4 regions of the Paenibacillus sp. alder61 genome follow, and region 2 is predicted to be linked to each of the others. Evidence: a T-box and tRNA genes for the amino acid it is inferred to sense, from the RefSeq annotation. Region 2 holds a T-box; the other regions hold tRNA genes.
What was found. A T-box is a leader RNA that pairs with one kind of tRNA and senses whether it is charged. The one in region 2 lies ahead of argS (arginine--tRNA ligase), so its partner is inferred to be a tRNA-Arg.
Positions count from the first base shown of each region.

Region 1 (7,419 bases), on a different contig from region 2:
TCGTTGAATTTAAACATGTAAACACCCCTTTATGGTTTAATGGGCTTGTTGATGACCTGGTCGATGATCCCATAGGCCTTAGCCTCTTCCGCGCTCATAAAGAAATCACGGTCCGTGTCGCGCTGGATTTTCTCAAGGGGTTGACCCGTCCGATCCACATAGATTTGGTTCAGCTTCTCCCGTGTCTTGATAATCCATTCGGCATGGATTTTGATATCCGCCGCTTGCCCTTGAACTCCTCCGAGCGGTTGATGAATCATCACTTCGCTGTTCGGAAGCGCAAAGCGCTTGCCCGGAGCGCCTGCCGTCAGCAAAAGCGAGCCCATGCTGGCCGCCATGCCCACGCAGATCGTTGACACATCGGGTTTAATGTACTGCATCGTATCATATATACCCATCCCCGCAGTGACAGAACCACCCGGAGAGTTGATGTACAGATGGATGTCTTTATCGGGATCCTCGGCTGCCAAGAACAACAGTTGGGCTATCACGAGATTGGCTACGTCATCGTCAATCGCGTTGCTTAAGAAAATAATGCGATCCTTGAGCAGTCTAGAGTAAATATCGTAAGACCGTTCTCCCCGGTTTGTTTGTTCCACGACCATAGGTACCAGACTCATGTGACCAACCTCTTTTCTTTATCAAATTTCCTTCGCCCCAGACTATTTTATCACGTTCAAAGGCGCATGTCATTTTTCACCCAATACAGTTTATGTGCTTGAATTTACAATATATAACCGAAAGGGATTTCCTATTCCCCGGGTGGAAATAATTGTCTGGCTAAAAGATGAAAAATTAAGGCACGCATTAAGTTATACGTGCCTTAGCATTTGCCTTGTGGTGTATGATCATGTAGTTCCTTGCGGGCAAGGACTTATTATTCTTCGTTTTGTTCTTCCGCCGCGGAATCATCCGCCTTGGCCGCTTTCTTCGTTGACTTCTTAGCCGGCTTTTCGGCTTCCTCGGATTTCTCCGTTTTTTTCGCAAATTGCTCGGCAGGAACTTCCTTCGCGTTCTCGGTCAGGAACTCGATCGTCTTGCGAAGAAGAACTTCTTCTTTCAAGCCGCCCAGCGAACCGTTCGCAGCAAGGATGTTGCGGATTTCTTCAGGCGTGCGTTTGTAAGCGTCGGCCATATCCTGAAGTTCCTTATTGATTTCCTCTTCCGTCGCTTCGATCTTCTCGGCTTTAGCGATTTGCTCAAGAACCAGGTTGTTGCGAACGCGCTTCTCGGCATCGTTCTTCATTTGTTCTCTCAGATCTTCAACCGTTTGGCCGGAGAAACCGAGGAACATGTCCAAGTTCATGCCTTGCGCGCGAAGACGGTTGTCGAAATCGCGTACCATGTTCTCAACTTCGCTGTCGATCATAGCTTGCGGGATTTCCACTTCAGCATTCTCGCCGACTTGATCAACGAGAATTCTTTCGCGCTCGGCGGAGCCTTCTTTTTCCTTGCGGGATTCCAATTGTTTCTTCAGATCCGCTTTATACTCGTCCAAAGTATCGAATTCACTTACGTCTTTGGCAAACTCGTCGTCCAATTCAGGAAGCTGTTTGCGTTTGATTTCGTGAACTTTCACTTTAAATACCGCTTCTTTACCCGCCAATTCTTCGGCATGGTAAGTTTCAGGGAAGGTAACGGTTACGTCCTTAAAGTCGCCTGTAGCCAGCCCCACAACCTGATCTTCGAAGCCAGGGATGAAGGTATTGCTGCCCAGTTCAAGGGAATAGCGCTCGGCTTTGCCGCCTTCGAACGGAACGCCGTCCACGGAGCCGTCAAAGTCGATGACAACGGTATCACCGTTTTGTGCGGCTTCTTCGTCGATCACGACGAGCTCGGCATGGCGTTCTTGCATGCGGGTAAGCTCTTCATTCAACTCTTCTTCGCTAACTTCGATGTTCGCAGCAGGAACTTCGATACCTTTATATTCGCCAAGCTTCACTTCAGGCTTCACGGTTACTTTAGCTTTAAACTTGAAAGGTTGTCCCTTAGCAAATTGCTCAACGTCCACTTCCGGGCGGTCTACCGGGAAAATCTCCGTTTGATCAACCGCTTCAGTATAAACTTCAGGAAGCAAAATATCGATGGCGTCTTGGTACAAGCTTTCCACACCGAAACGGGCCTCAAAAATCGACCGAGGCACTTTACCTTTACGGAATCCAGGTACGTTTATTTTTTTGACTACTTTTTGAAAAGCTTTATCCAGTGCAGCGGCAACGCGTTCCGCTTCCACTTCGACCTCGAGAACGCCGAGGTTCTTCTCTATTTTTTCCCAAGTTGCTTTCATTTTATGCTTTCCCCTCCAAATTTCACTTATACTGAATACTGAAACCGAATCGCGCGATAAAGCAGCTATCTTGGTTCCAGTATAGCTGTCTTAGTCCACGTTCGAGAATAACCACTATATTATAAACAACAATACAGCTTTTTACAAGAGCCGTTAGTAGTTTCCCCTCACGTTCCCAGGTTTACCGGTATTTAGGCACTGCCTTGTATACATAACTTTTCAAAATAACTTCTTATTTTTGTCCCGCGTTTGCGAACTGTCGCATGGATCGGCAGGCTTGCTCGAAACGCAGCCGCAAACTATCGGTGATGCCGTACAAACTTCGAATTTCCTCTTCATGAATTCCGCCGGGCAAACTGTCCGCGACCATTTGATGGAGGGCGGCGGCCCAAATATCGATCATGCTGTCCTCATCGCTTAATAGCGACCTGTAATCCATCGTCCCGTAGATCGCCATAATAAACTGCGTCCAAAGCTCCTGGGCAAAATAAAACAGCGTCGGATCATGAACCTGGGTCTGATCGCCGACGCGTTCCAGAACCTGCTGAACCGGGGATGGAAATTCCTCCGGTTTGATCGGGACGGCTTCGATTTCGATCTCCACCTTCTCCCCAAAGCGAAAAAACGAAACGACCCCGTGAGTACCGCGGCGTTTTAAGATCTGCATTACCCGGTATTGAAGCAGCGGATGCAGTTCATTCCGGGTCAGCCAGTCGATCAGCGCCTCGTCCACTTCCGGCCGGTCCAGGTAAGCCAGCTGTTCCAGAGCAAGAAACGTCTGCTCCGACATCGGCTTTTCGGTAACGGCCCGCAGCAGCTTGTCGGCATATTCGTGATCCTCGGCCAACTTGGCCTCGACATGCCGTCGGGCAATAATATCCTCGCCCTCCTCCTCATCCTCCGGTAGCCCCGTATGATCCATCGCTTCGTTCTGCAGCATGGGAAACGCGTCCGTGAGCCAATTCAGCAGGTTGCTCCATTCCGCGTATTGCCTGTCGTCCTGGCCCTGGCACTGCAACAAAAAACGCAATAGCTCCGCCGCCTCGCCGTATCGCTCGGTCTCCAGCATTCTAGTCAGTTCAATCTGATAAAAATCCAGGGTTTTGGGAAACAAGACCACGTTGTCCTTCTTGTTGTTCGTGTTGCTGATATGGGCACCTCCTTTCATCCGGTCTAATTTATTGAGATTATAGCATAGAGATGAAAGAAGGCAAAAATCACCCTCCCTTTCGGCAATTTCAAATCACCCTATTGCGCAAACTAAGTCGCCATGATATAATCTTTTTTGCTTCTGTTTTTTATATTACCATGTCCCAGTAGCTCAGCTGGATAGAGCAACGGCCTTCTAAGCCGTCGGTCGGGGGTTCGAATCCCTCCTGGGACGTATAGGAAACCAGTCCATGACATGGACTGGTTTTTTTCGTCCTAAGGGGATGAGAACCCCCATTGGGGTTCGTCGGAGCGAGACGCCACGCGGTTTAGCGGGGATGGGCGAGCGGAGTCTCGCGCCGGAGCGCGAGTACCCCTCCTGGGACGAAAAAAACCAGCCCATATCGGCTGGTTTTTTTCGTCCCAAGGGGATGAGACCCCTTGGTGGGGGTTCGTCGGAGCAAGAACTTCTGCGGTTAGCGGGGATGGGCAGTAAGCCCATTTGGAAGAAATCGACGGCAGGGAATTGAGTAAAATTCATGCTCGTGAGCTTTCCGATCGTTTGGCAAACTGGGTCCGGCAATCGCGGCTTCTCTGACCGCCGGCCAACATAACGGTCATTTGGACCGCTATTTCGGCCTGATTTGGCTCCACGGGCAAAATAAAGGTCAAAAAGGAGCTTATTTACCTTTGCAGCCCCCCAAATCAGGGTTTAAGCTACTGGCGTTGCATTAAACCTAACATGGTGCTGCCGATCCGCAATCTTTCTTGCCGCCTGTTATGATAGCGGCGTTTTGGGCCGTTATTTTGACCCAATTTGCGTTTTCGGGAAAAATAGCGGCCAAAAAGGACCTTATTTCACTGATGCAGGTCCAAAAATCAGGTTTTGGTCCGCTTTTCCATAAAATAGGGCCCCAAATGACCGCTATTTCTCACCGAAGAGACAAATTCGACAAAATAACGCCGAAAATGACCGTTATCCTCTCGCCCGGCTTCAAAGGGAGGCGACTACAGCCATTAGACCCTTCGGGTTAATGCAACGCCAGTGGTGTAAAAGACGCTTATCAACCTCCCCTGTGCCAGGGCGACACGGAAAACACCGTCTTAATCACGCTCCTCGATCACATTCAGCAACTGACCGAGCGAGTTAAGGTTCTGTAACGGCAACTCGGTCAAAACAGCAGCGGAGCCGCCTTCGAGTGACGGGTTCCGCAAACCAACCAATCCTCGTCAACCCGGCTGGACGCATCGCGCCCCCCAAGGGACATCAAGGGCATACCTTGAAAATGAACTGAACATTCGGACGCAGTTCTAGTCCACACTCTTGAGACATGTTCAAACTGTAACGCCTCGCGGAGTAAGGTAGTAGCTCACGGTTACGTTCGCCGCGAGGTGTTCGATTTACCGTTACTCCAATAGGATTGTGACGGAATATCGGACCGAACAATAATATTGTCCGCATTGCCAAACACAAGGGCATGCCGGGCTCCCTGAACATGTCAGTGACCGGTACAGTACGGCTTAGTCGGCCCCCCCTTATCCGATCCCGTGAGTTCCCGTAACCGTTTCTCCGTTACCCGCTAAGGATTGCGGATGCCGATATCGCGAATCAACACGGTCCCCCGGGACGATTGATCGAAAACGAAGGAGATTTTGTTCAGACGTTCCGGTTGAAAATTCGGATTGGCCGCCCTCAAATCCGCCATCCCTATTGAAAAATTTTGAAAAACCGGTTCTTTGGTCGGCACAGCTTTCGCAAACGGCCGTTTAACGATGTTGCTCTCAAACATCGGCAGCAGGGTTCCGCCGCTGCTTAACGGGACGGATGCAACGTTCCCGTACCCGTCTTCAATCTGAACGCTCAGATCGGTTAATCCTGCGGAATCGGAGTCCTTTTTACCATCGTCCGCGTCAGCCATGGAAAAAACAAAGGCGCTGTCGCCATCCGCCGCCGGCCCGTGCTCCGGCAGCACGATCGTATAGGTCGGGACGCCGGATACCTCTGCGCTATCCCACTCAAGACGCAAGGCGCTATTATACAGGTCGGGGGCAAACTTCATTTTCACTTTTTCTTCTCTCCATGTTTTCAGATAAGCTCCGATCGCTTGCCCGCCGGGAAACGTCGTGGAACCGAGATCGAAATCTTCGCCGAAACCGGCAATGATCGTCGTATCGGCGTCCAGATAGTTGGCGATATACATCGTGTCCGGCAGCCAATTCAGGGCATAGCCGAGATCCTGGAATACAGCCCGGTACTCGCTTTTACCGTTCAATGTCGCTTCGAGGAATGCGGAGATCAGCGTTTTTCCGGCCTGAAGCTGTTCTTCTTGCGGCATTAGCTGGGCCGTATTGTACAGTTTGTTGCCGAGTCCCGGAGCGTCCTTTCTTCCCCAAACGGTGTTGAATTGCCCGTGATTGGCCCCGTATATATAAACCGATGCCTTGAAGTAGTCGCCGCTGCCCGTAAAACCGGTCCGGCTGTACTGACTCGCTCCGTCAAATGAGGAGACATCCATGTCGTGGGCTCCCTGCAGTGCCAGATAGTTCGTATCATGCAGACGTGTCGGATGTCCGGCCGGTTTGTACTGTCCATCCGTACCGGCGATTGAAATAACGGACCGGATGCCGAAACGATAGTTGAATTTCATATTTCCGTCTTCCGGATATGCCGGAAGTTTGTTCAACGCCGCAGCGAGGGCGACCGCTTCGCCTCCCCGGGAGTGACCGATCAGGGCGATTCGGCTCATATCCGCCTTGCCGTAAAACGGATTTCCCTTCGTCTTGGTCCACTTGTCCCACACCTTCAGATGCTCCAGCAGCAGCAAGGCTCTGGCCGGATTCTCCTTCTCCGGCGTGCTGAACGCGAACCAATCGTCAAACAGCGAGGTATTCAAAAAATTTTCGTCGACGGAAACGAAAATATAGCCGCGGCTCGCCAGCAATTCGCCCAGATAAGCGTAGCCGGGATCCGAATATTCGGTCGCCGTGTGATTACCGTGGACGGCGATCACGAGCGGAAAAGGCCCTTCCCCCCGCGGATACCATATCGTACCGTTCAGGGGCATCCGCTCGGGCCCGAAGCCGAACGTCTTTGTCCGGGTGGACGACCATTTGTCCACGAAAGCCGAGCCGTCTACCTGTTCGGTTACTAGCGAATCGGGCCGGTTGAACTCCTCGCGGTAGCTATTCTTACTGCCGTAGGTAAGCGTAAGTACAGGGTACGCCCCCTGTTCGGCCGGGTTTTCCATCGTAACAGGGTAGCGGTCCGCCGGCTTTACAACCGACAATCGGTACGGCTTGGCCGCATCCCCGCTCTCTCTCCCGTCATCCAGAAGCCAATACCCGCCGATGCCGACAAAAATCAGCAGCGCAGCCCCCAACCCTGCGACACCCGTTTTGACCGCGAGTCCCGCTTCCCGGTACGCCCCCGCCCTCCACCGAAAAACAAGCGCCCCCACCGCGGAACTAGCGATAGTAATCGTGAGCGCCACGAGTACCATCAATGGCACCGGGCCGATGAACGTCAGGAATATGAGGACGAATGAAACGGAGGCCAGCCAGAAATAGCGCGAAGGCATCCGCTTTGCCAAGTGAAAGACCGCGGCCAGTACGCCGGTCGCGAGCACGACCGCAATAAGAAACAGCAGCGTCCCCAGCAAAAAATCGCCGGGGCCTCGCGAACCCAGCAGAAGATATCCCTGGGTGAAGTATGCGATAACTGCGACTGCCCCTAACAAGAGGGAGGCTCCCTTCCACCCCGGAGAAAGCGGCGCGGCTTTTAACTTTTTCACCGCCCGCCGACGCACCTCTACCTCAGCATCCCGTAATTTTTGTTCCATCTGATAATCCCTTCTCCCTGTTTCATGGTTAAACGCTTTATATATCCACAGGTTAAATTATAAAACCCTTCGCTTTCCCCCCACTTTCCCATTTCTTACATTATCCTTACAACACGGCGGGAGACGAAGGAAATCGGTAAAATG
Region 1 covers NZ_JAIUDG010000025.1:43,160-50,578, reverse strand. Annotated here, with positions in the region: gene clpX (ATP-dependent protease ATP-binding subunit ClpX) at 1-17, opposite strand, end outside; gene clpP (ATP-dependent Clp endopeptidase proteolytic subunit ClpP) at 30-620, opposite strand; gene tig (trigger factor) at 878-2,287, opposite strand; gene LBW89_RS22700 (hypothetical protein) at 2,520-3,455, opposite strand; tRNA gene LBW89_RS22695 (tRNA-Arg) at 3,598-3,671, shown strand; gene LBW89_RS22690 (MFS transporter) at 5,017-7,275, opposite strand.
Region 1: it encodes a tRNA-Arg, which carries the amino acid that the T-box ahead of argS (arginine--tRNA ligase) is inferred to sense. The anticodon was not compared.

Region 2 (7,419 bases):
CTTCACGGGCAGTATGGGCTCCGTTGTTGGCGAGAAGATCACGAGAGCCATTGAAACGGCGACGGAGAAGCGTCTGCCGCTGATCATCTTCTCCACTTCGGGCGGCGCGCGGATGCAGGAGAGCATTTTAAGTCTGATGCAGATGGCCAAGACCAGCGCGGCGCTAGCCCGTCTGGACGAGCAGGGCGGCCTGTACATTTCGGTCATTACGGACCCGACAACGGGGGGCGTTTCGGCCAGCTTCGCCATGCTCGGCGATATCATTATCGCCGAACCCGGCGCGGTATTCGGTTTTGCCGGCCGGATCGTGATCGAGCAGACGATTCGCCAGAAGCTGCCGGATGATTTTCAGACGGCGGAGTTCAATTTGCAGCACGGTCAACTGGACATGGTCGTCCATCGCAAAGAGCTGCGGGCAACTTTGGCCCAGGTGCTGGATCTGCACAGCGTGAAGGGAGGAGTTAATCATGGCGGGTGAGCTGCCTTTTGAAGCCCCTCTCGTGAAGCTTCGCGAGAAAATCCGGGAGCTGGAGCAGTTCGGTCAGGAGAAGGGGATCGATTTCAACGAGGAAATCGCCCGGTTGGAAGAGCGGTACAAACAGCTGGAGGAGGAGATCTACAGCAGCATCTCCCCTTCGCAAAAGATGCATTTGGCGCGGCATCATCAACGTCCCACTTCCCTGGATTTGATCGAGCTTATTTTTGAGGATTTCATGGAACTCCATGGCGACCGCGTGTTTGGAGACGATTTGGCCGTTGTCGGCGGACTGGCGAAGCTGAACGGGACGCCGGTCACCGTGCTCGGACAGCAGCGGGGTAAGGATACCAAGGACAATATCGCCCGCTTCTTCGGCAGCGCGCATCCCGAGGGCTTCCGCAAGGCGCTTCGCCTGATGCGGCAAGCGGATAAATTCGGCCGTCCGATCGTTACGTTTATCGATACGAAGGGAGCTTACCCGGGGATTACGGCGGAGGAAAGAGGACAGTCGGAAGCGATCGCCCGGAATTTGCTGGAGATGGCCAAGCTCCGGGTTCCCGTCGTCTGCGTTGTCATCGGCGAGGGTGGCAGCGGCGGCGCGCTTGCGCTGGGCGTCGGAAACCGGGTTTTGATGCTGGAGAACGCGATCTATTCCGTTATTTCGCCGAATGGAGCGGCTTCGATTCTTTGGAAGGACGCCTCCAAAGCCGACCAGGCGGCGGAAGCGATGAAGATTACCGCCCAGGATTTGCTGGAGATGGACGTGATCGAGGAGATCGTACCGGAGCCCCGAGGCGGCGCTCACCGGGACTACCAGACTACGGCCATGGCGATCAAGGAGAGCGTGGTTCGGCATTTGGAAGAATTGTCGCTGATGAATCCGGACGAGCTCGTGGAAGACAGATACCGGAAATTCCGTAAAATCGGGGAATTTGCCGAGGGCGGAGCGAGCCGGACGCCGGAAATCGAAGCAGAGCCCATTATAGATTCCTCCCTAGTGGGTAATGACTAGATAGACTGTTACAATATGATAAACTTCCTATACAAAATGGGGAAAATGTAGTAAATTTAATTGTTGGAAATGATGCATAGAGAGAACTAAATAAACGGAGGAAACCCAAAATGCGCAAAACAAAAATCGTATGTACTATCGGTCCTTCCAGCGAATCGTTAGACAACACCAAGAAATTGATCATGGCCGGGATGAACGTCGCTCGCCTGAACTTCTCCCACGGAGATTTCGAGGAGCATGGCAACCGGATCAAAACGATCCGCCAAGCGAGCGAAGAGTTGGGGAAATCAATCGCCATACTGCTGGACACGAAAGGTCCTGAAATCCGCACCGGCAAATTGAAGGAAGAACCGATCGAGCTTGTGCAAGACGAGTTCATTACTTTGACCACCGAAGAAATCCTCGGTGACAAAGACCGCATCTCCATCACCTACAAAGAACTTCCTGGCGATGTGGAAGTCGGTTCGACCATTCTGATCGATGACGGTTTGATCGGTTTGACCGTAGTGGATATTCAAGGAACGGAAATCAAGTGTCGGATCGTCAACGGCGGTACCATCAAGAGCAAGAAGGGCGTTAACGTCCCGGGCGTGAACATTTCCCTGCCAGGCATCACCGAGAAAGACGCTAACGATATCATCTTCGGGATCGAACAAGGCATCGATTTCATTGCGGCTTCCTTCGTTCGTAAAGCCAGCGACGTTCTTGAAATCCGTCAATTGCTGGAGCGTCACAATGCAACGCACATCCAAATCATTTCTAAGATCGAAAACCAGCAAGGTGTGGACAACCTGGATGAGATTTTGGAAGTTTCCGACGGCCTGATGGTTGCCCGCGGGGACTTGGGTGTGGAAATTCCGGCGGAAGATGTGCCGTTGGTGCAAAAGCGCATGATCGAGAAATGTAACCGTGTCGGCAAACCGGTTATCACGGCAACGCAAATGCTGGATTCGATGCAGCGCAACCCTAGACCTACGCGTGCGGAAGCCAGCGACGTGGCCAATGCCATTTTCGACGGTACCGACGCGATCATGCTGTCCGGCGAAACGGCTGCCGGGAAATATCCGGTGGAATCCGTGTTGACGATGTCGCGTATTGCCGAGAAGGCGGAATCCGCGCTGGAATATCGCGAAATCTTCATCAAGCAAAGCAATGCCCAACAAACGACGGTAACCGAGGCGATTTCCCAAGCGGTAGCCAACTCCGCCCTGGATCTGAACGCCAAAGCGATCATCACTTCGACGGAAACGGGCTATACCGCTCGTATGGTCTCCAAATACCGTCCGAAAGCGCCGATTATCGCCGTGACCACGGAAGACCAAACGCTGCGCCGTCTTGCGCTGAACTGGGGCGTAACTCCGGTCAAAGGCCAATTGGCTTCTTCCACGGACGAAATGTTCGACAACGCGATGAAGGGCGGATTGGATTCCGGTCTTGTGAAGGAAGGCGATCTGGTTGTGATCACCGCGGGGATTCCGCTGGGACGCTCCGGTTCGACAAACCTGGTCAAAATCGGACAAATCCGCAAGTAATAGCTTTAGATACAGCAAGCCGCATATCGGAAGCAATGGTTTGCCCGTGCCAACGGGCTTTCCATTGCTTTTTTGCTAGATTAAGCCGGGCTTATAGTAGATTTGAACGAAAAAGGAGGGACCCGGGATGCATGTTAGCGAACTGGCGATCAAACCCAAATATTTTGAATTCGACATGATGGGCATTGTCTATCATGCGCACTATCTGGGCTGGTTTGAGGCGGGACGGACCGCGCTGATCGAGGAACTGGGACTGAACTATATTCATATGGAGCAGGCGGGATATATTTCGCCGGTTCATGAGATGAAGGTCGAGTACCGAAAAGGCATCCGTTACGGGGACGACGTATTGCTTCGCACCTGGATCCGTTCGAACGGCGGGGTCAAAACGGAGTATGCCTATGAGGTCCTTAACGGGGAAGGCGAACTCTGCGTCGTCGGATCCTCTACGCATTACGTGGTCCGCAGGGAGGATTTCAAGCCCGTTCAGTTCAAAAAAGTATTTCCGGATTGGTACGACGTATTCGAGCGGGCCAGTAAATTTTGATTCCGGCAGACCAAAACGTTACAATACTCTTTAGAGCTTTGCTATAATTCATGGAGTTACGCCGCAGGAAAAAGGAGTTATTGTATGCGCAAATGGATAGCGGGATTTGTCGTGATCGTTCCCCTGGTAGAATTTTGGGGTTATGTTTGGGTCGGGGAGCGGCTTGGCGTTGGAAAGACGATCTTTCTGACCTTGGCCACTTCGGTTATCGGCCTCCTAATGATGCAGTTTGAGGGCCGAAAACTGATGGCGGATGCCAAATCTCAAATGATTGGCAATCAGATTCCCGGCAAGATGATGATTGAGGGTCTCTGCGTATTCGGCGGCGGAATCCTGCTGCTGATTCCGGGTTTTGTTACCGATGCGATCGGGTTTACGATGGTATTTCCTTTAACGCGTCCCCTTTATCGTCTGCTATTGATGAAATGGATCGGCAAAAAAATCAAAGACGGAACGATTACCTTTTTCCGGCGTTGACTTTTTGACCTTTTTTCGCTATAACTAGTTTTAACCTATTTGAAATTTCATATGAAATATCTAGGAACGGGACAGTACGCTGCTGGAAACCATAATAGCGAGCCGGGAAGGTGGAAGCCGGTATGGGGAAGCTTAGCGGAAGCGGGCCCGGGAGATGGTTTGCCCAAAGCGTCGGGTTCGCCGAGCCGTAAGCAAACCCGGGTGTAGGCCGTTATCCTTCAGAGGGGTCGGGACTTTTGTCCCGGCACGCAGAGTGGTACCGCGGGAACTGTAAAGTCTCTCGTCTCTTCATGAGATGAGGGGCTTTTTTTATTTGGAGAAAAGAGGGGATTGAAATGGAACGGTTTAAAAAGATCATCGCCGAACAGCTCGCCGGCCTGTTGCATGAAGTGACGGAAGAGGAGATCGGGGGGCTGCTGGAAATTCCGCGCGATGCCGCGATGGGGGACTTGTCTTTTCCCTGCTTTACGTTAGCCAAACAGCGCAAAGCTTCCCCCGCGGGGATCGCCCGGGAGCTTGAGGAGGGGCTTCATGCCCGGGGAATCGCCGGTTCCGGCCTTATCAAAGTGTCGTCGCAAGCGGGTTACGTCAACTTTTCTTTGGATCACGCCGCAGTAGCCGAGGCGATATTGCCCGGAATTTTAGAAAGCGGGGAACGGTATGGAGCGGGGGAGGACGGCGAAGGGAAAACGGTCGTGATCGATTTTTCCTCCCCGAATATCGCCAAGCCTTTTCACGTGGGACATCTGCGATCCACCGTCATCGGAAGCTCGCTGTACCGGATATTTTCGCATCTGGGTTACCGTTGTGTCGGGATTAATCACCTGGGTGATTGGGGGACGCAGTTCGGGAAGCTGATCACGGCCTATCTCCGTTGGGGAAACGCCGCCCGCCTGGAGGAAGCGGCTATCGACGAACTGCTGGGGCTGTACGTGCGTTTTCATGAGGAGGCCGACAAAGATCCCGCTTTGGAGGATGAGGCCAGAGAGTGGTTCGTCAAAATGGAGCGGGGAGACGCGGAGGCTAAGAAGCTGTGGAAACGGTTCGTCGATGTAAGTCTGGCGGAATTCCAGAAGATCTACGATCGGCTCGGCGTGCGGTTTGATTTTGTGACCGGGGAGAGCTTTTACAATGAGTATATGGATGAGGTTGTGCGGGAACTGAGGGAAAAACGCCTGCTTGAGGAGGATGAGGGCGCTTGGCTTGTCCGCCTCGAGGAGTACGGCATGCCCCCGGCCTTGATTCTGAAAAAAGACGGCAGCTCCCTCTACCCTACCCGCGACATAGCGGCGGCGCTGTACCGGAAGCGGACCTTCGGTTTCCATAAAGCCTTGTATGTGACGGACTATTCGCAAAGCCTGCATTTTAGCCAATGGTTTAAGGTGATCGAACGGATGGGCTACGGGTGGGCGTCCGAACTTGTCCACGTTCCGTTTGGTCGGGTCAGCCTCGAGGGCGAGGCCCTGTCCACCCGGAGGGGGAAGGTCGTCCGGCTGGAAGAGGTGCTCGATCAGGCGGTTTCCAAAATCCGCGGAATTATCGAGGAGAAGAATCCCGAGCTGGAGAACAAGGACGAGGTGGCCAAGCAAGTCGGCGTGGGGGCCGTCATCTTTAATGATCTTAGGGGAAACCGGATCAAAGACATCGATTTTTCCTGGAAAGAGGCGCTGAGCTTTGAAGGAGAAACAGGGCCATACGTGCAATATACGTATGCCCGGGCCTGCAGCGTACTGCGCATGGGTACGGAGGTCGCGGATGTGCAGGAGGTCAACCTGAAACCGGGAACCGATTGGGATCCTCGGCAGTTGGACGGCGAGGCGGAGTTCAGGATGATCAAACAGCTTGCCTTGTTCCCGGAAGTGGTCCGGCAGGCGGCCGTCAAGCTGGAGCCTTCGCTGATTACGCGCTATTTGGTGGATACCGCCCAGGCTTTTAACCGTTTTTACCACGATTGCCCGATCTTGAAAGAAGAAGCGACGCTGCGCCTCGCTCGTCTTGCCCTCGTTCAAGGGGTTCGGTTCACGCTAAAGACCGGGCTGGGGCTGATCGGTCTCCAAGCGCCGGAACGGATGTAAGGCCGGCGTGAGAAAGAAAGGCCGCGATGCGTCATCGCAGCCTTCCGTTCACGATATAGTTGCGGAGATCGCGAAGCACGCCCGCGCGAATCATGGCGCCGACGACGACGAAGGAGACGGGGCCGATGATCAGCCCCAATACGCCGAACAGCTTCAGGCCGACGAACATGGCGATCAGCGTGGGAAGGGGATCGAGGCCGACGCTGCTCGCCAGCACTTTGGGCTCGATCAGCTGGCGCGCGACCAGAATGACGCCGTACAGGATCGACAGGCCGATCCCCAATCTGAGGTCCCCCGTCATATAGGCATAGACCAACCAGGGGATCATGACGGTTCCGACCCCGAGATACGGGAGCAGATCCACAAGGCCGATTAGCAGCGCATAGGTGAATGCGGAATCGACGCGAAGAATCAGCAGGCCGATCAGGACGATCACAGCCGTAATCGAGATCATGATGAACTGGGCGCGCAAATACCCGAACAGCGCTTTTTGCAAATCCCTCCAGACCTCTCCGGCGGTCTTGCGAAAGGCGGGAGGGATAAAGCCGGCGAGAAACCGGATATGGCGCTCCCAGTTTTTGCTGATAAAAAAAGCGGCCAGCAAGATGACGACCAAAATCAGCCCGAGATTGGGCAGCGAGGTCAACAGTTGAACGATCCCGCTTAGCAGTCCGCTGAGCAGGCGGGATATAGCCGAGCTGATCGTGCTTGTCGTGTTGTCGATGTTCTGATTGATCGTGTTTTCGTAATTGGGATTGTCGGCCACAAAGCGGTTGATTTCATTAATGATGTTTTGGATTCCTTCGCTTTGGCTCCATTCGACAAACCAATTCCGCCAGTTTTCGATATGCTGGTCCAATGATTCGGCCAGGCTGATCAGTTCCTTGACGAGCCGCGTGATGGCGGCGGACAGGACGACTCCGGCTCCCCCGAAATAAACGAGCAGCGCGGCGGTTACCGCGAGCCAGCGCGGCAGTTTGACGGCGTTCTGCAACCAGCGCACGAAGGGATTCATCGCATAGGCGATCAGCCAGGCGATCAGGAACGGATACATTAACGGCAGCACCCAATAAAAACCGCCGATCAGCAAAATGAGGACTAGGAGCACCCAGGTCCCGCGCAGCAGGCGTTTTCTCAACACATTATCCAAACGGCATTCCCCTTTTCGGACAGGTCCTAACTCTACCCTATTACTTAGCCTCTTTTTCTATGCCGGAAACAATTTATTCAGGAAGTTCATGAAGTCATCGAAAGAGAAAAGGTATAAAGTGATATTTATCATTGCAAAACGAAAGCGA
Region 2 covers NZ_JAIUDG010000001.1:335,564-342,982, reverse strand. Annotated here, with positions in the region: gene accD (acetyl-CoA carboxylase, carboxyltransferase subunit beta) at 1-478, shown strand, start outside; gene LBW89_RS01520 (acetyl-CoA carboxylase carboxyltransferase subunit alpha) at 468-1,490, shown strand; gene pyk (pyruvate kinase) at 1,601-3,022, shown strand; gene LBW89_RS01510 (acyl-CoA thioesterase) at 3,150-3,569, shown strand; gene LBW89_RS01505 (FxsA family protein) at 3,654-4,046, shown strand; T-box leader at 4,100-4,337, shown strand; gene argS (arginine--tRNA ligase) at 4,382-6,121, shown strand; gene ytvI (sporulation integral membrane protein YtvI) at 6,153-7,271, opposite strand.

Region 3 (7,419 bases), on a different contig from region 2:
GTCTGAACGACATCCGGATTGAAACGCGGACGATCGAGAAGAACATCCCGGAAGCCTCGATCAAAGTGGAATATCCGCAGGTCGGCGGGCTTCGCAGCAAGGAGGCGGAGAGGAAGATCAACGCCCTGCTGCAGTCGAGAGCGGAAAACTTTGTTCAAGCCTCCTTGAAGGAAGCGAAGGAGAATCAACCGTCGCCGAACGGCAGCCCTTACGAATACTTGGGGAACTACACCGTGACCTATAATCGGGGCGGGCTGCTGAGCATCCTGGAGCAGACGTACGCCTATACGGGGGGAGCCCACGGGATCAGCTTCCGGGAAGGCCTGACGTTCCGTCTGAGCGACGGCAAGCTGCTGACCCTGGACGAAGTCCTCCGGGCGAACCCCGGTTTCCGCAGCATCGTCGATCCGGCGATCGCCAAGCAGCTTCAGGCGACCGAGGGGTATTTCGGCGGGTTCGAAACGATCGGGAACAATCCCGACTTTTATTTGAAGGAGAACGGGGTGGTCATCTTTTTCCAACTTTATGACTACTTGCCGTATGTGTTCGGCTTCCCTGAGTTCTATTTCTCCTTTCCGGAACTGGGGATTAGATAAAGTATATGCGCATAATAAAAGCCTGCCGGCTGGCAGGCTTTTTGTTATGAAAGAGCCGGTGGAAGAAGAACAAGAACGGGCCGATCCCGGCAGCGGCTAGCCTCCCCCCCTTGAAGCCAGGCAAGTTCATAAGGGCCGGACGGGTGGATAAGGGCCATTTGCGGCGTTATTTTGTCGAATTTGTGCCTTTGGTGGGAAATAGCGGTCATTTGGGGCCTTATTTTATGGAAAAGCGGGCCACAACCTGATTTTGGGGCCCGTATCAGTGAAATAAGGGCTTTTTTGGCCGCTATTTTTCACGAAAACGCAATTGGGGTCGATATAACGGCCCAAAAGGCCGTTATCTCGGCGGACGGCTGGAGAAGCTGCGGGTACTTGACCCCGTTCACCACGCCGCCGCCTTTGCCCTCTTAATCCGCGATTTCGACGGGAATCAGCTTGAACTGCTCCACATCCGCCAAGCCGCGGTTCGTGATCCGCAATTCGGGGATGACCGGCAGCGCGATCAGCGAAAAAGTCATAAATGGCGCGTTCAGCGGACTGCCCAGCGTCCGCCAGGCTTCCTCCAGCGCCTGGACCTGTTCGACGACGACCTCGAGCGGCTGGTCGGACATTAGTCCGGCGATCGCCATCGGAACGGCCGCCAGCACCTGGCCGTCCAGAACGGCGATCATGCCGCCGCCCAGGCGGGCGAGCTCATTGGCGGCAAAGGCCATATCCTCCGGGTCGGCGCCCATGACCAGGAGGTTATGGCTGTCGTGCGCCACGGTCGAGGCGACGGCGCCGCGTTTCAGGCCGAAGCCTTGAGCGAAGGCCAGCGAGATCTCGCCGCTGCCGCGGTGGCGGTCAACGCAGGCAAGCGTGAGCACATCCTGCTCCAGACTGGGGCGGATGAAGCCGTCTTCGACGGCCAGGCGCGCCTCGGCCCGGGCCGTGCGCGCGCTGTTCTCGATGACCCGGATCACCTGGACCCGGGTCTCGGCCGCGCCGCGCTTCGCGCTCGGCAGCGCAAAATCCCGCGCTTCCAGCGGCCGCGCGAGGTGCACCGACCGGCGGGCCGCTTCCGGATACGCGTATTCCGGAAAGTCCAGCCGCAGCCGGCCGCCGTCGTACACCACCGAACCGTCCGCAATGACGGTGGACGGTTCCATGCGCTCAAGGCTGCCGATCAGCAGCAGATCGGCGCATTTGCCCGGCGCGATGCCGCCGACGTCCCCGTCGACCCGGAAGTAACGCGCCGTGTTGATCGTCCCCATCTGGATGGCGGTCACCGGATCGACGCCCTCCTCGATGGCCCGGCGGACGACATGGTTCATATGCCCCTTCTCGATCAGGGTCTGCGGGTACACGTCGTCCGTGACCAGCATGATGTTGCCGGGGTAGACATGGTCTTCGGTCACGACCTTGATCACTTCCTTCACATCATGCCAGGCCGATCCTTCACGGATCATCAGATGCATGCCCAACTGCAGCTTGAGCAGCCCTTGCTCCTTCGTGACGGTCTCGTGGCAGGAGGTCACCCCGGCGGCGATATAAGCCTGGAGAAGCGGCTCCTCCTCGCTCGGAAAATGCCCGGTGACCGCCTTGCCGGCCCGGATCGTGGCCGCGATCTCGCCGGTCATTTTGGGATCGCCGTATACCACGCCCGGGAAGTTCATGACCTCGCCTAGACCGGCGACGCCATCCCAGGTCATCCCGTCTTCAATATCGGCGACATCCAGGCCCGCCCCGGCGTCCTCCAAATGATCCGTGGCCGGAACGCAGGACGGGAAGGTCGTATATACCTTGAGGGGCAGACCCTGGCCTTCCTCATGCATCCAGCGGACGCCTTCCGCTCCGAAGACGTTGGCGATTTCATGCGGATCCATAAACACGCCCGTCGTCCCTTTGGCTAAGGCCGCCTTGGCGAATTCGGTGACCGAGAGCATCGTGCTCTCGACATGCATATGGCCGTCCAGGAGCCCGGGAACGATGAACCGTCCCGCCGCATCGACGACCGCCGTCCGCTCGCCGATCGTATGAGCGGCGTCGCCGACGTAAGCGATTCTTCCGAAGGCGATCGCGACGTCCGTGTTCGCCTGGAGCTTCCCCGTATAAACGTTGACCAGGGTTCCGTTCTTCACGACCAGGTCGGCTTTTCGGGCACCCGCGGCCACCTCGGCCAGCTGACGGCTCACTTCGGTTAACTTGCTTCTCTTGACTGTGTTCATTCCCTTCACTCCTTGCTGGGTAACTGCTAAAAGTATGTACCTATTCTTCCACCGAATTCGCGGAAAAGCAAGAAAAAGACCGCCTCGCCGAGCATAAAAGCTCGTGAGGCAGTCTTGTGTATGGCAAATAGGATTATACGCCCTGAGGGGTCACTTTCTCGATGACACGGTCGATCAAGCCGTATTCCTTGGCTTCGGCGGCGCTCATGAAGTAGTCGCGGTCCGTATCTTTTTCGATCCGTTCCAGCGGTTGCCCGGTCCGTTCGGCCAAAATTTTGTTCAGCTTATCGCGCATTTTCAGAATGCGGCGGGCCCGGATTTCGATGTCCGTGGCCTGACCTTCCGCACCGCCAAGCGGCTGGTGAATCATAATTTCGCTGTTAGGCAGCGCGTATCGTTTGCCCGGCGCACCGGCATTCAGCAGGAAAGCGCCCATGGAAGCCGCGAGGCCCACGCAAATCGTGGAAACGTCGGACTTAATGTACTGCATCGTATCGAAAATGGCCATACCGGCTGTGATGGAGCCGCCCGGGCTATTAATGTAAAGATGGATGTCTTTCCCCGGATCTTCCGCGTCCAGAAACAGCATCTGGGCAATAATGGAGTTGGCGACGACGTCATTCACCTGGGAGCCCAGGAAAATGATGCGGTCCTTCAACAATCTCGAGTAAATGTCGTAAGCGCGTTCGCCGCGGTTACTTTGTTCAACGACCATAGGAATATAACTCACCGATAAAACCTCCTTATTTGATGGTTCAAGTTTAATAAATTCAACCTATTGCCGACTCAAGCCTCGTCAGGGCCCGCCGAGTCCCGTTTGCACGGGGATCCGGTCCGTTAAAAAACCGCGAATTCCGCACTGCCTTCGTCTTGAGCCCATCGGTTCAATCAATTCAAGAATTGACGGAATCGATGAATATTAACCTCATCATAAACAATTTCAAACAGAAAGTCAAAGAAAGTCAAACTCTAGGTAATAAAAAAGCCCAAACTCAGGGCGGGAATACTTCTTAATTAAGTAAATGGCGCGCCCGCGAGGAATCGAACCTCGATCTCAGGCTCCGGAGGCCTACGTCATATCCATTGGACCACGGGCGCACATATGAAAAGCAACAAAACTTATTATAGGACATTGATTTAAAGATTGCAAGTTCAATTTTGAGTTGTTTAAAGATACCAATAACCCCCCAGGGAAATAGGTTGTTCTACGGTTCTCTTAGGAAACCGACGAGGAGGGGAGAGGCAAACGAACAAGCCTCACATCAAAGATTTCGATAACAAATGCGGCTGAAGCCTTACTTTTTGTTAGGTTGACTATGCTTGCTTTTATTATATGGTTCTTGACCAACGCTTTCATTGAAGGTATATTTGTTTTGTTAATAATAACAAAATTAAATAACAAAACAAAAACAGTGTTATTGGCGATCAAAAATCGAAATACGAGGAAGGATGGACTTGCCATGTCTCAAGCGGTTCCCTGCAATCCAAACGCAACCGAGGAAGTGAAAGCGCTATTAAATTATTTGAGCGAGCTGTCCGGCCATGGAATTATTACGGGTCAGCACACGCAAACCACAACACAGGAGGAATTGCGTTACATCCAAGAGGCGACGGGAAAGCTTCCAGCCCTTTGCGGTTTTGAACTTTTAAGTTACTCCCCGAACATTAACTACGAATTGAGCGGCGAGGAGTGCCTGCTTGAGGTCAGGGAGAACGAAAATACGCTGCACAACGCCTGGGATTGGGTGACCCGTGAAAAAGGACTGCTCACGTTTACCTGGCATTGGTTCTCTCCGCTCGGCGGGAAGGATAAGAGCTTCTATGCGGAACATACCGATTTTGATGCTTCACGGGCGATTGTGGAAGGGACGGCCGAGCATAAGGCGTTGTTGTCGGATATGGATGTTATAGCGGAACTCCTGAAGGAATTCCGCGACAAACGGATTCCGATCCTGTGGCGTCCTTTTCACGAAGCGGAAGGGGAATGGTTCTGGTGGGGCAGCAAAGGCCCGGAGGTGGCAAAACAACTCTACCTGATCATGTTTGATCGGTACACTCGCTTCCATGGGCTGAACAATCTGATCTGGGTGTGGAATTCGCCGCTGCCGGAAGGATATGTCGGGGACGACAAGGTGGATATTATCTCCAGGGACTTGTATCCGCCGGCCCATCAACATACCGACCTTCGAAAAGAGTACGAGGAGCTGGCACGTATTACGCCGACGAAGAAACTGGCGGCGCTCGGGGAAATCGGCTCCATCCCCAGTGTGCCCGCGCTCGCGGAATCGCGCATTCCGTGGCTGTGGTTCATGACCTGGTCCAACGATTTCGGCAAGACGGAATTGTTTACGACAAAGGAAGAACTGCGCCGGGCATATCATCACGAATATGCCGTTACACTGGATCGGCTGCCCAAGCTGTATTGATCCGTCGAGAAAGCCGGCTTCACCCTAAAACAGCCCCTTGTCTTAAAAGGGGCCGTTTGTGCATTCATGAAATTTAAGGGGCGGGGGCATGAATTTTGTCAGATTATTCAACGACATCAAGCTGAGAAATAAATTGTCACTGACCTTTATCACGGTGGCGGTTATTCCGCTGCTGGTCAGCGGGGTGTTTTTTACCGGAAAACTGCGCGACATCATGGTCAGGGATGCCTTCAAGCAGGCGGCGGACAATGTGGAACGCGTACGGAAGCGGACCGAGGAAGTCATCAAGGTTCCGCTGGATATCTCGTATCAGCTGTCCAACGACAGCCGGATGAAATCCGTGGTGAATCGCAGCTACGACAGCTATATCGAGGTGATTCAGACTTACCGCCAATATACGGATATCCGGGATTACGTAAGGCTGTATGAGGAGGTGAGCGCCATCCGGCTGTATACGCCTAACCCGACGATGCTGAACAACTGGGAATTCATGCAGCCGAGCGCCGAAACGGCTCGGGCGGAATGGTACAAGGCGGCCCTGGATAAGAAAGGGCTGGCCGGTTGGGGATTCATTCAGGATGAGCGGGATCAGAAATACTACCTCAGTCTTGTGCGAAAAATCAGCCTGGACGCCCCCGGCGAGGACAGCGTGCTTGTCATCAATGTCAATACCGCCCTGCTCGACTCCACCCTATCCCAGGAGCCGTTTCTGACCATGATCGTCGACGATCACAACCGGATCGTCGCGGCCAACCGGCCGAATCTGTACGGCAAGAATCTCGCCGAAGTCCACGCCGATCACAGCATGCTGACGCAAAGCGAAGGGAGCTTTGATGCGGTGATGGACGGGAAGGCGTCCAAAGTCGTCATCGCCCGTTTAATTCCGCCGAGCAGTTGGAACGGATTGCGAGTGATTTCGGTGTTTGCCGAATCGGACATCTTTCGTGATGTCAATGGCGTGATTCGGCTGGCCGCTTTGGTCATCGGAGGCTGTCTCATCATCGCCGTTCTGCTCGTTCAGGCTTCGGCGTCCCTTATCACGCGGAGACTGCTGCGTTTAAGCAAGCACATGTCCAAAGTCGGAACAGGTTCCTGGGATGCTTATCTGGATTTGGACGGCAAGGATGAGATTGGCCAACTTTCCCACCGGTTCAACGCGTTGGTCGGCAGGCTTGGCCAACTCATGGGGGAGGTGGAGGAGACCAACCGGCAGAAACGAATGCTGGAGCAAAGGCAGAGCGAGATCAAGTTTAAAATGCTGGCCAGCCAGATCAACCCCCATTTCCTGTTCAATACGCTGGAATCGATCCGGATGGAGGCACATCTGCGGGGCGAGGAGGGAATCGCGCAGGCGATCTGGCAGCTCAGCGCCTTGATTCGCAGCAGTTTGGAAGTCGGCAACGGAAAAATACCGCTTTCCAAGGAGATCGATATGGTTCGCTGTTATTTGGAACTGCAAAAATTCCGCTATGAGGACCGGCTCCAATATAAGCTGGAAATCGGACCGGGTTTGGGGGAGGTTGAAGTCCTGCCCTTGATCATTCAGCCTTTGGTGGAGAACTCCATTGTTCACGGGTTGGACCAGAAGGAGGATGGCCCAACCTCCATCGCGATACGGATGAACCCTAGCGAAGACGGCGGAGTGCTCGTGGAAATTTCCGACGACGGGGCCGGAATTACGCCGGAGAAGCTGGAGAGCTTACAGAGGAAATTGCAGGAACCGGAGGAAGCCGGACAGCGGATCGGGCTGCGTAACGTGCATGACCGGCTAAGGCTGACCTATGGCGAAAGTTCGGGACTTTCCATGGAAAGTCAAGAGGGCAAGGGAACCCGAATCACATTTTGCATACCTAAGGAGGGGGGATCGCATGTTCTCCGTGATGATTGTTGATGACGAGCCCAAGCAGCGCCTTGGCTTACAAACGCTGATCCCGTGGAAGGAACTGGGCTATGAAGTAACGGATACCGCGGCCAGCGGAAAAGAAGCGCTTCGTTCTCTTGAGCTAAAGGTTCCCGATTTGATCGTGGTTGATATCCGCATGCCCGGGATGGACGGATTACAGTTGCTGCAGGAGATTCGTCAGCGGGGATGGGATGTGCATGCGGTCATCCTCAGCGGGTACGCCGACTTTGAATATGCCCGCCGAGCGCTGCAATACGGCGTTGAGGGATACTTGCTCAAACCCG
Region 3 covers NZ_JAIUDG010000003.1:271,202-278,620, reverse strand. Annotated here, with positions in the region: gene LBW89_RS04755 (PdaC/SigV domain-containing protein) at 1-596, shown strand, start outside; gene ade (adenine deaminase) at 1,007-2,806, opposite strand; gene clpP (ATP-dependent Clp endopeptidase proteolytic subunit ClpP) at 2,940-3,536, opposite strand; tRNA gene LBW89_RS04740 (tRNA-Arg) at 3,830-3,904, opposite strand; gene LBW89_RS04735 (glycosyl hydrolase) at 4,267-5,232, shown strand; gene LBW89_RS04730 (sensor histidine kinase) at 5,321-7,123, shown strand; gene LBW89_RS04725 (response regulator transcription factor) at 7,101-7,419, shown strand, end outside.
Region 3: it encodes a tRNA-Arg, which carries the amino acid that the T-box ahead of argS (arginine--tRNA ligase) is inferred to sense. The anticodon was not compared.

Region 4 (7,419 bases), on a different contig from region 2:
TGCTTTACAGGCAGGTCCAACACCACTTGCTCCCTACACCCGTGTTTATGTAAAGGCTCCCCGCTCCCGCAATAGGGGCAATTTGTGGGAAAAGACGCTCGCTCTACCGGGATCATCAGATCCTCCGGATATTCCACGACAGGTCCACGGACTTTTAAATCCGGCAGACTATGCCAGTTCTGATGATTGGCCAACATGTCAGGCCTTTAGCTTACGGAGAGGGAGCAAATAAATTAAAAACAAGACACTCAATGTCATATACGCCGCCGTAAGCCCGAAACGATCCGTCAATGCACTCGCCAGGAGGGGACCGAGCATCATGCCAAGCGAGTAGGCCGTGTTATATGCCGCAAATGTAGCGCCTTGGGAAGAGACCCCCATTTCCTGCGAGATGTCGGCAAGCTTCGGAAGCGCGGGTGTCAACACCAATCCCAGACTGATTCCCAAACCGATCAACCCGATAATTTGCACCCAAATTTGCTTGGGAAGAGCATTTAACGGCAATGCGACCGCAGCCATTACAATTCCCAGCCGAATCGTTGCAAGATGCCCCAGCCGGGTAGACAGTGAACCGATCCATGGGGCAGCCACACCGTAAATCAAGGTGACTACCACAAACATCAGACCGATCATGGAGGGGGACAAGTGCAGGTCCTCATTAAAATGAATCGGCAGCGTCGGCTCTATACTTGCAAACAAAGCGGCTCCCACCGTAGCCACGCCAGCGATCACTATTACTCGCTTACTCCGCAGCAAACGGAAAGGGGAAATAAATTTGTCCGCTTTGGTATCGTTCAAATGACGCAGAAGCACAACGCTGATGGTCGCAGCCAAAAGAGCGATCCCCGCCGCGATCAGAAACGGCAGACGGTAGCCGCCCCATTCATACAGCCAGCCCCCGGCTGGCGGACCGAGCAGAATTCCCCCCGCCTGGCCCGACATAGCGATGCCCATCGCTCGGCCTCGCTCATTAGCGGGGAAAACCTCGGCGAGCAAGGAAAGTCCCGCCGTCCACGGCGCCGCCGCCGCTACTCCCTGCATGGCCCGCGCCAGGACCAGAACCAAAAAGCTCGAAGAAAACGCATAAACCAAAGTTGTCGCCGACAGCACAATCAGCCCGGCCACCAGCATCTTTTTTCGGCCTAACCGGTCTGCCAGAGCCCCGACGAATGGCGTCGCTATAAATAAAGCGATGGCATAACTGGCAAAAAGCAAGCCGATTTCCGATTGCGAGGCACCCAGCGATTCGGCATGGAGCGGCAGAAACGGAACGATGATACCGTACATTAACATATCCGCAAATATAGCCACGATCACAACCGACAGAACGGATTTTTTAAGGGGGGTGGAATCCATGAAGCTCACACCCCTCTCCCTAAAATCCCCAGTATTTCATCGATGCATTTAAGCTGAAGCTCGCATTGGTCATAAATATTATGAAAAATAACATCGATTTTCGGAGTTATTTCTCCCGGTACATTCCGCTTTTTCTCGTATCCCGATTTCATGCTGGCGTATACCTTTAAAATTTGCGTTTTCTGCTCTTCCAGAGCTTCCACGATTTGGTCCTCTTCCAGGTTCTCCATAAATGTCAAAGCCGTGTACAGGGATGCGGGGAACATAACGGATGAGTTGGAAAAAGAAGTCTTCAATAAGCGGCTCAATTCGAAAACCCCATCCTCGGTAATTTTAAAAATGGATTTGGTCCTCATCCCGGTTTTTTCGACCTTTTCCAACACCACTTTCCCTTCCTCCTGCAGTCTCTTTAGAGCATGGTAAATGGATGCCGGCTTCACGTAAGCCCACAAATCGGTCTGGGAAGATTCCATCATCTGCTGAATTTCATACCCCGACATCGGACCGTTGGCTTTTAAAAGTCCCAATACCATGGTACGGGTCATGATTGTTACCTCCTCTAATAACTTTTATAGTAATCGTTTAATACTAAACGTTTAGTATATGGGAAATACTATCACAATTCCCTACGATAAAAAACGGATTTAGGGCATTTCACCACATAATCCGATTTCTCTATAAGTTTGAACTATAGAAAGTTAGTCGGAGTAACTAAATTGATCTCATTGATTCGGATGAGGTAGTAGAGGATGGCGATATACGCGCTGAGGGGGATGGAGAGGGGACGGGGATCAAATTAACGGGAATTCCTCCCGTTAATTGGGTGCCTATAAGGCTGCAGAGGTGGATTAACAGGAAAAACTCCCGCTAATTCGGCTGAAATCGCATATATCGGCGGTTAGGTCGCAAAATAGCGGGAATTTTTCCAGCTAAATCGGATCTAAGGGACAATAGTGGAAAATTAACGGGAGGTTTTCCCGTTAATTTGTGGAGTGTGTAGACTGGTTGCAGACAGTGCCGCTTTATATCTACTTTGGGTGGAATTCTACACAGTCGCGCTCCCGCGCGAGACTCCGCTCGCCCCTCCCCCGCTAATCCGCGGGTGGTCTCGCTCCGACGAACTCCTACTGGGGTTCTCATCCCTTGGGACGAAAGAAACCAGTCCATATCATGGACTGGTTTCCTATACGTCCCAGGAGGGATTCGAACCCCCGACCGACGGCTTAGAAGGCCGTTGCTCTATCCAGCTGAGCTACTGGGACACAAAGTTATGTAAAAAGGATGCGTTATTTATTATAACGCATCCTTTCTATTTTTCAAAGGGGTTATTTGGCCTTATGACAATTTTGGGCCGTCACTCCCCCGAAATGGACGGCGATAGTCCGTCGTCAAGCCGTTCCTTGATCGCGCGGTCCGCCAGCAGGCGCTGCAGAAACTCGGCCCGCTGCCGCTCGGGAGACGGCCAGCCCTCGCGGCAAAAATCCTGCTCGGCCACCTCCTCAAACGCCTGGTGCATATTGTTGTCGTACCAGTCTGTTTCGAGGTCGGCATCGCTCTGGATCATGCGCACGATTTCGTACTCCCCGCCCTGTCCGCCGGACGAACGAGCCACGTACACAAAAAGATCGGGGTCGTCCACCGCCCCCGGGCGGACCAGGATTTCCCCGCAAGGCGTTCCTTCAACTTCGGTGATCCGCCGGAATACGGCATCCTTGATGTAGTACATCCCTAAACCTCCTCGCTCTCCACCATCCCGGGAGAAATCCGGAGGGAGCGGTGTAACTGTTCACGCGTTTCCTCGGTACCCAGCTTGTAAATCTGCCGATAAAGTTCATCCACTTGGCTTTGGTAGCTGGCGTTCACGTCCTCCTCGGGACTATCCGGCCAAGGATACGTGTAGGCAAAAAAGGTGCTCACTTCTTTTTCATCAATTTGCTCCAACATATGACGTATCGTGTCAGCTTCTTCCGGGGTCGCGCGGATCTCCCACTCATAACCCGTCGCGCCCTGATCCTCCAGCAAGGACCGGCCTTGCAGGGATACATAGTATGTTTTTTTCTCCATCGCCTACCTCCTGGCCCCGGGGAAATCCCCCGTTTGCTCATAGTTTTCCTTTAAGGACAGACATTTTATGCCCCGGGTAGGCATAATTTGTTAGTACTTTTCAGCCGGCCCAAAATGGGAACGTAAGCGATCATAGAGAGGAGAAACCACCATGTGCGGAATCACGGGTTTTATCGAATGGAATCGAGATTTGACGGCAGAGCTGGACCTGGTGCTGTCGATGACATCCTGTTTGGAAAAAAGAGGGCCGGACGCCCAAGGGACCTGGATATCCGGGCCCTGCGCTTTCGGGCATCGGCGGCTGAGCGTCATGGATCCCGAAAACGGCGCTCAGCCGATGGTGATTCAGGAGGAAGATGCCGTTTACAGCATCGTATATAACGGGGAGATCTACAACGCCCCCGAACTAAAAGACGAACTTCGCCGCAGGGGTCGTTCATTCCGGACAAACTGCGATACGGAGGTACTGCTCCAATCCTACATCGAGTGGGGGCCGGATTGCGTTTACCGGCTGAACGGCATCTTCGCTTTCGCGGTCTGGGATAGCGTAAGACAGCACGTTTGTTTCGCCCGCGACCGGCTCGGCGTCAAACCGCTGTTTTACAGCGAGCTTGACGGGACGTTGATCTTTGCCTCCGAGCCCAAGTCGATCCTCAAGCATCCGAAGATGGAAGCCGTCGTCGGGCCGGAAGGACTGGCGGAAATCTTCGTCATCGGGCCGGCTCGAACGCCGGGGCATGGGGTCTATCGCGACATGAACGAGCTGCGGCCCGGCCAGGTCATGATCTACAACCGGTCCGGGCTCCGTACGTACGCTTACTGGAAGCTGGAGGCCGAGCCGCACACGGATTCCGTGGAAGCGACCGCAGGCGAGATCCGCAGCCTGCTGCAGGATACGATGGAACGTCAGCTCATCTCGGACGTTCCGGTCTGCACCCTGCTCTCCGGCGGTCTCGATTCCAGCGCCCTGACCGCGCTGGCCGTCGATTATTACCGGCGGACCGGGCAGGGTCAGGTGCATACGTATTCGGTGGACTACACCGATAACGACAAGTATTTTCAGGCCCACAGCTTTCAGCCGGGGGCCGACACCCCCTGGATCAAACGGATGGTCGAGGAGCTCGGCACGGAGCATCACTGGATCTCGTTTGATACCCCCGAGCTTGTCGGCGCGCTGCCGGACTCCACCCAGGCCCGGGACCTGCCAGGGATGGCCGATGTGGACGCCTCCCTCCTCCTGTTCTGCCGGGAGATCAAAAAGGGCGCCACCGTCGCCATTTCCGGGGAGGCCGCCGATGAAGTGTTCGGCGGATATCCGTGGTTCCACCGGGAGGAATTGCTCGGCTCCGGCACGTTTCCGTGGTCGATCGCCACCGGGCTGCGCGCCGGCCTCCTCTCGCCGGAAATCCGCGATTGGATCGCCCCGGAGCGGTACGTCGCGGACCGGTACAGCGAGGCCTTGGAAGAGGTGCCTCAACTGAACGGGGAAACCCCGGAACAGGCCCGCATGCGCACGATGTCGTATCTGAATATCACCCGGTTCATGCCGACCCTGTTGGACCGCAAGGACCGAATGAGCATGGCGGCCGGATTGGAAGTGCGCGTGCCTTATTGCGATCACCGTCTCGTTCAGTACGTTTGGAATATCCCCTGGGAGATGAAAACGACGGGCGGCCGGGAGAAAGGGATTTTGCGCAAGGCGCTGGAAGGAGTTCTTCCGGACGATGTCCTCTACCGCAAAAAAAGCCCCTACCCCAAAACGCATCATCCGGCCTATCTGGAGGCGGTGCGGGGACAGATGCTCGAAATTCTGGATAACCCCGCCTCGCCCATCCTGCCGCTGATCGATGCGGACCGGATCCGCGAAATCGCCGCTTCTCCGGAGTCTTCGTCCCACCTGCCCTGGTTCGGCCAGTTGATGTCCGGGCCGCAGCTCTTTGCCTACCTGGCTCAGGTCAACCACTGGCTGACCACCTACAAGGTGGCCATCCGCTAGGCCGCCATGCAACTTCAACCAAAGAAGCCGCATTCCCTGCGAACAAGCGCGGAATGCGGCTTTCTAATTTTTCTATAGCTTGTGCACGGTTTGCTCCAGCTTCTCCGCCAGTTCTCGCAGCGCCGCTCCCCGGTGGCTGACCGCCTGCTTCTCTTCCAGGGTCAGCTCGGCGAGCGTCTTCTCGTACGACGGCAGGTAAAACAGCGGATCATAACCGAAGCCGCCGCCCCCCGCCGGCTCCGAGGTGATCCAGCCTTCCACGGTGCCGGAGGCTTCGGTAAATTCCCCCGTCGCCGGGTCATACAGCGCCAAATGGCAGACGAACCGGGCGGTGCTCAGCAGCGGCTGCTCCGTATCTTCGCCCTGCTGCAGCTTCTCGAGTTCCGCGAGCAGCTTGCGGTTGTTTTCTTCATCCGCAGCGCCCTCCCCCGCGTATCTGGCGGAATAGACGCCGGGCTCCCCGTTCAGTTTATCGACGCAGAGACCGGAATCGTCCGCAAGGACGGGGTGCCCGAGCAAATCCCCGGCGGTCTTGGCCTTCTTCCTGGCATTCTCCGCAAAAGTCTCGCCGTCCTCAACGATTTCCGGGACCTGCGGGTAGTCGTACATGCTGTGTACCGGCTTGCCCAAAAACTTCAGCGCATGCGCGAACTCGCGCACCTTCCCCTGATTGCGGGTAGCGACGATAATCACGGAATCCTCTCGGTTGCTCATGCATTTGCCCCCGTTTCGCCGCCGGATATTTTTAAGCCGATCGGTCCCAAAGCTTCGCGCTGCTGCTCGATCATCTCCCGGATTCCTTTCTCCGCAAGCTGCAGCAACCCGTCCAGCTCCTGTCTCGAGAAAGGCTTCTCCTCGCCCGTTCCCTGGACCTCGACGAACTGTCCTTGCCCCGTCATGACGACGTTCATATCGACCTTGGCTTTCGAATCCTCTTCATAGTTCAGATCAAGCAGCATCTGTTCGCCCACGACGCCGACGCTCACGGACGCCAAATAATCCGTTATCGGAAATACGGGCAGGGAGTGCTTGACCGCAAGCTTGTTTACCGCGTAAGCGAGTGCGATAAAAGCGCCGGTGATGGACGTCGTCCGCGTTCCTCCATCCGCCTGGATCACGTCGCAGTCGACCGTGATGGACCGTTCGCCAAGCGCCTGCAGATCGACGACCGACCGCAGCGCCCGGCCGATGAGACGCTGGATTTCCATCGTTCGGCCGCTGAGCTTGCCCCGGGCCGATTCGCGCTGGTTCCGCGTATTCGTCGCCCTCGGAAGCATGGCGTACTCGGCGGTCACCCAGCCTTTGCCCTGTCCCTTCATAAACATCGGCACCTTCTCCTCGACCGTGGCCGTGCACATGACTTTCGTGTCGCCGACCTCGATATAGACGGAGCCTTCCGCATATTTGTTGATGTCCACGGTCAATTTCATCGGCCGCCGCTCATCCGCTCCACGCCCGTTTATTCTCATTCTGATTGCCTCCTACGTTTCATGCTGTCTTTATAATGACTTTCCCTATTCTACCAAAGTGTGGGCATAAAAGCATCATTCCATTCCTCCCGCCGCCCAAATCCCGATGTCGCCGAGCAGGCGGAAAAAGACCCGCTTTCCGCGGGTCCCCTTACTCCCCAAACCCGCTTTTACAACGGGATTTCATTGATGCGTTCGGGGCGCAGGACCGGCTCCCCGTATTTCTGGTTGTCCATGCCGACGACGTCCTTTTGCCCGTTCAGCCAGATTCGCACCTTTTTGTCCGGCGCGTTCTCCGTCACCGTCAGCACCACCGATTGCAGCATCTGGGCGGGCAGCTTCTCGCCCGGCTCGAACATATCGTCCTCGAGGGAGACGGTAATCACCCCATCCTCAGACAGCTCCACGGCTTTCAGGACCGAATTGTCCGTAAGAACGCGCTCCAGGCCGTCCCCGCGGGCCGGACCCTTGATCAGTTCGCCCAGCGCCCCCGTCACCGGATTGCTGTCCGCATCGACAAACCGGGTCACCGGA
Region 4 covers NZ_JAIUDG010000025.1:25,264-32,682, reverse strand. Annotated here, with positions in the region: gene LBW89_RS22625 (transposase family protein) at 1-116, opposite strand, end outside; gene LBW89_RS22620 (MFS transporter) at 199-1,356, opposite strand; gene LBW89_RS22615 (PadR family transcriptional regulator) at 1,362-1,901, opposite strand; tRNA gene LBW89_RS22610 (tRNA-Arg) at 2,545-2,618, opposite strand; gene LBW89_RS22605 (hypothetical protein) at 2,711-3,082, opposite strand; gene LBW89_RS22600 (hypothetical protein) at 3,085-3,420, opposite strand; gene asnB (asparagine synthase (glutamine-hydrolyzing)) at 3,572-5,416, shown strand; gene LBW89_RS22590 (XTP/dITP diphosphatase) at 5,489-6,130, opposite strand; gene rph (ribonuclease PH) at 6,127-6,885, opposite strand; gene LBW89_RS22580 (GerMN domain-containing protein) at 7,056-7,419, opposite strand, start outside.
Region 4: it encodes a tRNA-Arg, which carries the amino acid that the T-box ahead of argS (arginine--tRNA ligase) is inferred to sense. The anticodon was not compared.